Regions from separate parts of the Microbacterium sp. 10L49 genome, predicted to be linked through region 3. Evidence: riboswitches for the same ligand, from Rfam matches in the RefSeq annotation. Region 3 holds a riboswitch; each other region holds the start of a gene.

Region 1 (2,192 bases), on a different contig from region 3:
CGGCAGCTCCTCGGGCGCGGGCGTCCGGCGCGAGGCGTGGGTCTGTGGTTCTCCCTCGGTCACGCGAGCGTCGTCTCGGTCCTCTGCGTGCTGCTGGCGTTCGGTGTCGGCGCGCTCGCCGCGGGAATCTCGGATCCGGGCTCGCCGCTGCAGGTCTGGACGGGAGTCATCGGTCCGGTCGTGTCGGGCGTCTTCCTGCTCGTCATCGCGGGGGCGAACATCCTCGCCCTGCGCCGCCGTCGCCGGCCCGGCGATCATCGGCACGGCGGTCCCGCATGGGCGCTGGTGGGCCGGCTCGACGCGGTGATCGACCGGCCGTCGCGGATGTATGTCGTGGGGCTGCTGTTCGGTCTGGGCTTCGACACGGCGACGGAGATCGGTCTGCTGGCCCTGGCGGGCTCCGCAGCGTCCCGTGCCGTGCCGTGGTGGATGATCCTGATCCTCCCGGTGCTGTTCGCCGCGGGCATGTCGCTGCTGGACTCCGCTCAGGGGGCGATGTCGCGGCGCGCATACTCGTGGGGCTCGACCGGACGCGAGCGGGCGATGCGGCGCTACGACCTGCTGGTGACGGGCGTGTCGATCGTCGTGGCGCTCGTGATCGGCGTCGCCGAGCTCGCGGGGGTGGCGCTGCGGAGCCTGCCGCACCCGAGTGGCTTCGCGCGCGCCGTGGGCGAGCTCGATCTGAACGCGCTCGGGTTCGTCCTGACCGGGCTGCTGATCGTCTTCTGGGCGGCCGCCGCAGCGTGGGCCGGGGTCGTGAACGGACAGCGGTCCGCAGAGCGGTCCCCGCTGGACTGACCGCGCCTTCGCCGCGCGCGAGGCGTGCGAGGCGAAGGCGCCTGGCTAGACTGGCCCGCAGTGACACGGGGTGCCGCATCCGCGGCTGAGATCACACCCGTCGAACCTGATCTAGGTCGTACTAGCGAAGGGATGTCGCGATGAACGCGCGTCTGGAATTGTCGTCCGAGTCCACGGTGGAATCCGCCGCGGACCTTCTCACGCAGCTGTGGGCGGAGCCCCCGCTCGTGCAGTGCATCACGAATTCGGTCGTGACCGGCTTCACGGCGAACGTGCTGCTCGCGCTCGGCGCGGCTCCCGCGATGGTGGACATCACGGGCGAGGCCGGCATGTTCGCCGCGATCTCGTCCGGGCTCCTGGTCAACCTCGGCACGCCCACGCCCGAGCAGCGCTCGGCGAGCCTCGAGGCCGTCGGCGGTGCGCGCACGGCGGGGACGCCGTGGGTGCTGGATCCGGTCGCGGTCGGCGTGCTGCCGGTGCGCACCGCGCTGGCGCAGGACCTGCTCGCGCTGCGTCCCACCCTCATCCGCGGCAACGCGTCGGAGATCCTCGCCCTCGCCGGCCGCAGCCTGGGCGGACGCGGCGTGGATGCACTGGACGGCACCGAGGCGGCGGGTGGCGCAGCCCGCGAACTGGCCCGGAGCACCGGCGGGGCGGTGGCCGTATCGGGCCCCGTCGACCTCCTCGTCGACGCCGAGCACGAGATCCGGATCGCGAACGGCGATGCCCTGCTCACCCGTGTCACAGGGGGCGGCTGCGCGCTGGGCGCGGTGATGGCCGCCTTCCTCGGGGCTGCGCGGCAGACCGGCGACAGCCCTCTGGTCGCCGCCTCCGCGGCCACCCTCGTCTACACGCTGGCCGCCGAGGACGCCGCCTCCCGATCCGACGGTCCCGGATCCTTCGCCGTCGCCCTGCTCGACGCGCTCGCGGCGATCCGGCCGGAGTCCCTCGCGGCGCGCGCACACGTCGAGGCCGTGGCGATCGAGACGGCGGAGGCCACGGCATGACGCTCGCAGACGTCGCCACCGCGCCGCGCCCCGCCGGCACCCGCGAGGCGGCCTCGCGGCGAAGGCTGACGGCGGAAGACCTTGCGCTCTACCTCGTCACGGACCCCGTGCTGAGCGGTGCACGCGGAGTGCCCGCCGTGGTCGACGCCGCCGTGGCGGGCGGTGTCCGGATCGTGCAGCTGCGCGACAAGGACGCCGATGACGCCGCGATCGTGGAGCAGCTCGTCGAGCTCTCCGAGGTCATCGCGGGGCGGGCGCTGCTCGTCGTCGATGATCGGCTCGACGCCGTCGTGGAGGCGCGGCGCCGCGGCGCGCGCGTGGACGGCATCCACATCGGCCAGTCGGACGTGTCGCCCCTCGTCGCCCGTTCGGTGCTCGGCCCCGATG
Region 2 (2,192 bases), on a different contig from region 3:
CCGAACGCATCTCCGGGTGCTTCGCAGCGCCCGGATCAGGCCTGCGGGGCCTGCCCGAGCTGCGACTCGATGCCCGCGATCCGGGCGTACTCGTCGAAGCGGAACGTGGCGCTGCCGCTCGCATCGCTGACGACCGCCGCCGAGTACGCCTCATCGGCCCACTGCATGTTCCAGCCGGCGAGCCGGGCCAGATCCCACACGGAGGAGCGCGCGTCGGAGAGCGTCAGCTCGGACAGGATCCGAGGCAGGGCGACGACGGCGTCGGCGACCGTGAGCGGCGGAAGGGCTGCGTCCAGCAGGAACACGGCGCGCGTGCCGCTGCCGACCGGGGCGGAGTAGTACGGCGAGCGTCCGGTGATCTCCTCGGCGATCGCGCCGACCTGATGCGCGACGCCGGCGATCCAGCCGTCCAGGTCCGCGTCGATCTCGGCCGGGAACGGCAGCTCCGGATTGGACAGCGCATCGATCGAATAGGTCGTGCCGTAGTCGCGGAGGCCGGCGACGGACGGATCGGATCCGCCCTGCGGGTGCGCCCAGGCCCACATCAGCGAACGGGGTCCCGGGGCGATCGTGGCGACGAGCGATGCCCGCGCGACGAGCTGGCGGCTCGGATCGGTCTCCGACGTGAAGGTGAGGGTGCCCGCTGCAAGGTCGACGTCCCAGCGGTGCTCGCCCAGGGCGGCGGTCGCGGTGACCAGCTGGTCCTGGCGGAGGGCGGCGAACAGCGCGGCGCGGTCGGCGAGGGGCGCGAGGGCGGGGAACGTCATGCCCTCATCCTGCCGCGCAGGCCTATGAATGCGCCAGTCGCGCCGTCACGGAGGCGGCATCGGTGCATCACCGTCGTCACGACCCCCTAGGGTGGAGGGGTCCGCGGGAGCCCAGAGGGGCTGAGAGGGCCACGTGCCGACCGCTGAACCTGATACGGGTCATACCGTCGTAGGAAAGGGCACAGCCATGCGCATCATCGTCGTCGGCGCCGGGATCATCGGCCTCGCCAGCGCTTCCGAACTGCTTCGACGCGGGCACGAGGTGACCGTGTTCGACCCTGCCCCGGCGGCGGGGGCGAGCCGCGCCGCCGCCGGGATGCTCGCTCCGACCACCGAGCTCGCCTGGGGTCAGGACGCCCTGCATCCGCTGCTGGCAGAGGCGGCGGCGCGGTACCCGGCCTTCGTCGCCGCCCTCGAGGAGCGCACCGGGCTCGGCACAGGCCACCGCCGCACCGCCACACTGGCGGTCGGCGTCGACGCCGCTGACCGGGCGACGCTCGCCGAACTCGCCACGCTGCGCGGAGGCGCCGTGCGGAGGATCACCGGATCGGAGGCGCGGGAGCTCGAGCCCGCGTTCGCCCCCGCCGTGTCCGGGGGACTGCTCGTCTCCGAGGATCATCAGGTCGACCCGCGCCTGGTCACTGCCGCGCTGCTCGCCGAGCTCGGCTCGCGGGTGCGCCTGGACGCGGTGGCCGCCGTCGAACGCGAGCCCGGCTCCGGACGTGCGACCGGGATCCGGTCGGCATCCGGCGAACGCGCGGTTGCCGACGAGGTGCTCGTGGCCGCCGGCCTGGGTGCGACGCTGATCGACGGAGTGCCGCGGCTGCCGCTGCGGCCCGTATGGGGTGACATCCTGCGCCTGCGGGTGCCGGATGCGATCCGCCCGCTGCTCACGCACACGGTCCGCGGACTGGTCCGGGGCTCCGCCGTGTACCTCGTGCCGCGCGAGGACGGCGAGCTCGTGCTCGGCGCCACCGTGCGCGAGGGCGGCGTCGAGGGCGTGCAGGCCGGTGGAGTGCTCGCGCTGCTGCGCGACGCGGAGCGGATCCTGCCCGGCATCGCGGAGTGCGAGGTCGTCGAGGTGCTCGCCCGGGCTCGCCCCGGCAGCCCCGACGCCGTGCCGCTGCTCGGCCGTGTCGCGCCCGGGCTGGTCGTCGCCACCGGGTTCGACCGGCATGGCGTGCTGCTGACGCCGTTGGCCGCTGAGCTCGGTGCGGACCTGGTCGAAGGGCGAGATGTCGCCCCGGCCTTCTCGGCGGCGCTGGATCCGTTCCGCTTCGGCGGCACCGGCGTGGCGGATGCCACCGTCGCCTCTGCTCTCAGCGTCGCCTGAACACCTCGTCCGTCGTGCGCCCGGACCTCGCCGTGCACTCGGCGCCCCGCGCCGGTGCCGGCGTCGCCGGTGCCTCTGCAGGTCCCCTCCCG
Region 3 (2,192 bases):
AAGCACCATTCCCACCCTGCCGCGGGCGCGGTCCGCCGGGACCCCGTCGACGAGCAGCGCTCCCTCGGCCTCGCCCTCGTCGGCGCCGCCGAGCACGCCGCCGAGGCCCTGCAGGAGGGTCGACTTGCCCGATCCGGAAGCGCCGAGCAGCAGCACGCGCTCCCCCGGCTCGATCTGGACGGAGGCGTGACGGATCGCCCAGCGACGCCGGGTGGCGTAGCGCCAGCCCCAGCCGTGCGCTTCGAGCCGCGCGGGCGTTCCTGGCCGTGCCGCGCTCACACCCGCGCAGCCGCGGAACGCCCGGAGGCGAAGCGGCTGAGGGCGCCCGTCGCGGCGAGGCCCCGCGTGATGAGCCACCCGCCGAGGCCCGCGACGATCAGGCCCGACACCGTGGCGGAGATCAGCGCGACCGTGATGAACAGGGTCCCGGATCCGGGGTACCACAGGATCAGGTCGTTGATGCCGCAGGCGAGACCGGCGGCGGCTCCCGCGAGCAGCGCGACGGGCAGCCGCCACGAGGCGTACAGGAAGACCAGGAACACGAGTTCGGCGCCGAGGCCCTGCACGAGCCCCGACACGATCGTCAGCGGGCCCCACTGGTTGCCGACGAGCGACTCGATCACCGCGGCGACGAGCTCGGTGTACAGCGCCGCACCGGGCTTGCGGATGATGAGACCGCCGAGCACTCCGGCGAGCAGCCACGGACCTGCGAGCAGCTCCTGCAGGCCGGGAAGCAGCGGGGTGAGCAGGGCGCTCGGCCCCACGTGGACGATGTCCCACAGCAGGAAGACGCCGGCACATGCGACGGCGATCACGCTGGCGACGACGATGTCGACGACGCGCCAGCGCCAGAGTCCCGGACGGCCGGGGCCCCGGCTCTGCGTGCTGTCTGCGTTCGTCTCGGACGCGCGGACGGATGTGTGCATCATGGAAACTCCTCCCTGCGCCGGCATGATCCGGATCAGGTTCGACGGTCGAAGCGCGATTCGCTCCCTCTCAGCCCGGCTCGCCGGACTCCCGTGGTGATCCGCCCATTCTAGCGCCGTGAGGAACCGGCGGCGACCGCCTCGTCGTGGTGCGACGCAGCCCATCCCCTGCGCTGTCGCCGGATGCCCTCGGTTCCCGCGGAGGGTCATCCTGCGGCGGTCTCGAGCGGGCGGATCGCCCTGACCGCGTCGTGATCGCCCCGGCCTCCCGGACCGCCCGAACGCGCAGGATAAACGCGCAGGATACCCGCTGTTGACAGGGGCGCCCGATACGGTAGGGGGGTGAACAATGACGACGGTCCGGGGGCCGCCCAGGTCGATCCGGAGATCGTCGACGCCGACGCACTCGATGCAGAGGGCACCGAAACGGAGATCGACGAGACCGCGGTCGAGCCGGCTGGACTGTTCTCGACGACGCCGGAGCGGAGCGGATCCGCGTCGCTGTTCCCCGCGCAGGACGTCCCTCCCGCCGCACCGCTGTTCCCCGCACCCGAGTCGACCCCCTCCGCATCGCTGTTCGGAGGAGCGACGGATGCGGCCCCATCCAGGTCGGCTGCGACCTCCGAGTCGGCGGTCGCCGAGAAGGATCCGGCCATCGAGATCGCACCGCCCGCCCTGTCGGCACCGACCGCACCGTCGGAGTCGGCGCCCGTCGCGCTGCCGGAGGATCCGATCGTCGAGCCGACGCCCCTCGTCCCCGCCATCGGCGCAGGTCGGACCGCCGTTACCGAACCAGCCTCCGTGCCACAGGCAGCCGCGGGCACTGATGCCGACCGGAGCCCCGTCGCCCCCGTGCGACCGCTGCCCTCCGCAGGGCTCGTCCGCGGCCCCGACCGTACCCCGACCGCCGCTCTCACCTGGGTGGACGTGGCCCGGGTGGGCGCCGGTACGGCCGCCGCGACGGCTCCCTCCCGGTCATTGCTCGACGACGCCCCGCACCGAACCCTCGTCCGGCCCGGCGTGCTGCTGCCGTTCGTCGGAGTGCTCGCCGTGATCGTGGCGTACGGCGCCACGACCGCGCTCTGGCCGCTGAACGCCGTGCAGCCCGTCGCCTCCGCGGTCGAGTTCCAGCCGGCCGCCGCCCCTGCGGCGGCTGCGGCCTGGCCTGCCACGGGCAGCGCCGCCGTGGGCGTCGAGGGCATCGGCACGATCGCCTCGGCCGAGCAGCAGGTGCCGATGGCCAGCATCACGAAGCTGGTGACCGTG

The links. A riboswitch is a leader RNA that binds a small molecule or an ion and turns the genes downstream of it on or off. The one in region 3 is predicted to bind thiamine pyrophosphate.
Region 1: linked by a shared signal. The riboswitch ahead of thiM (hydroxyethylthiazole kinase) and the one ahead of AC1DCT_RS09080 (ECF transporter S component) in region 3 are both predicted to bind thiamine pyrophosphate.
Region 2: linked by a shared signal. The riboswitch ahead of thiO (glycine oxidase ThiO) and the one ahead of AC1DCT_RS09080 (ECF transporter S component) in region 3 are both predicted to bind thiamine pyrophosphate.

Annotation. Positions count from the first base shown of each region.
Region 1 is NZ_JBFTIW010000002.1:9,408-11,599, reverse strand. It holds gene AC1DCT_RS04660 (HoxN/HupN/NixA family nickel/cobalt transporter) at 1-798, shown strand, start outside; TPP riboswitch at 855-948, shown strand; gene thiM (hydroxyethylthiazole kinase) at 939-1,805, shown strand; gene AC1DCT_RS04650 (bifunctional hydroxymethylpyrimidine kinase/phosphomethylpyrimidine kinase) at 1,802-2,192, shown strand, end outside.
Region 2 is NZ_JBFTIW010000004.1:560,687-562,878, forward strand. It holds gene AC1DCT_RS15600 (HupE/UreJ family protein) at 1-10, opposite strand, end outside; gene AC1DCT_RS15605 (DUF6882 domain-containing protein) at 36-767, opposite strand; TPP riboswitch at 861-961, shown strand; gene thiO (glycine oxidase ThiO) at 955-2,100, shown strand.
Region 3 is NZ_JBFTIW010000003.1:248,465-250,656, forward strand. It holds gene AC1DCT_RS09075 (ABC transporter ATP-binding protein) at 1-279, opposite strand, end outside; gene AC1DCT_RS09080 (ECF transporter S component) at 276-926, opposite strand; TPP riboswitch at 922-1,031, opposite strand; gene AC1DCT_RS09085 (D-alanyl-D-alanine carboxypeptidase family protein) at 1,269-2,192, shown strand, end outside.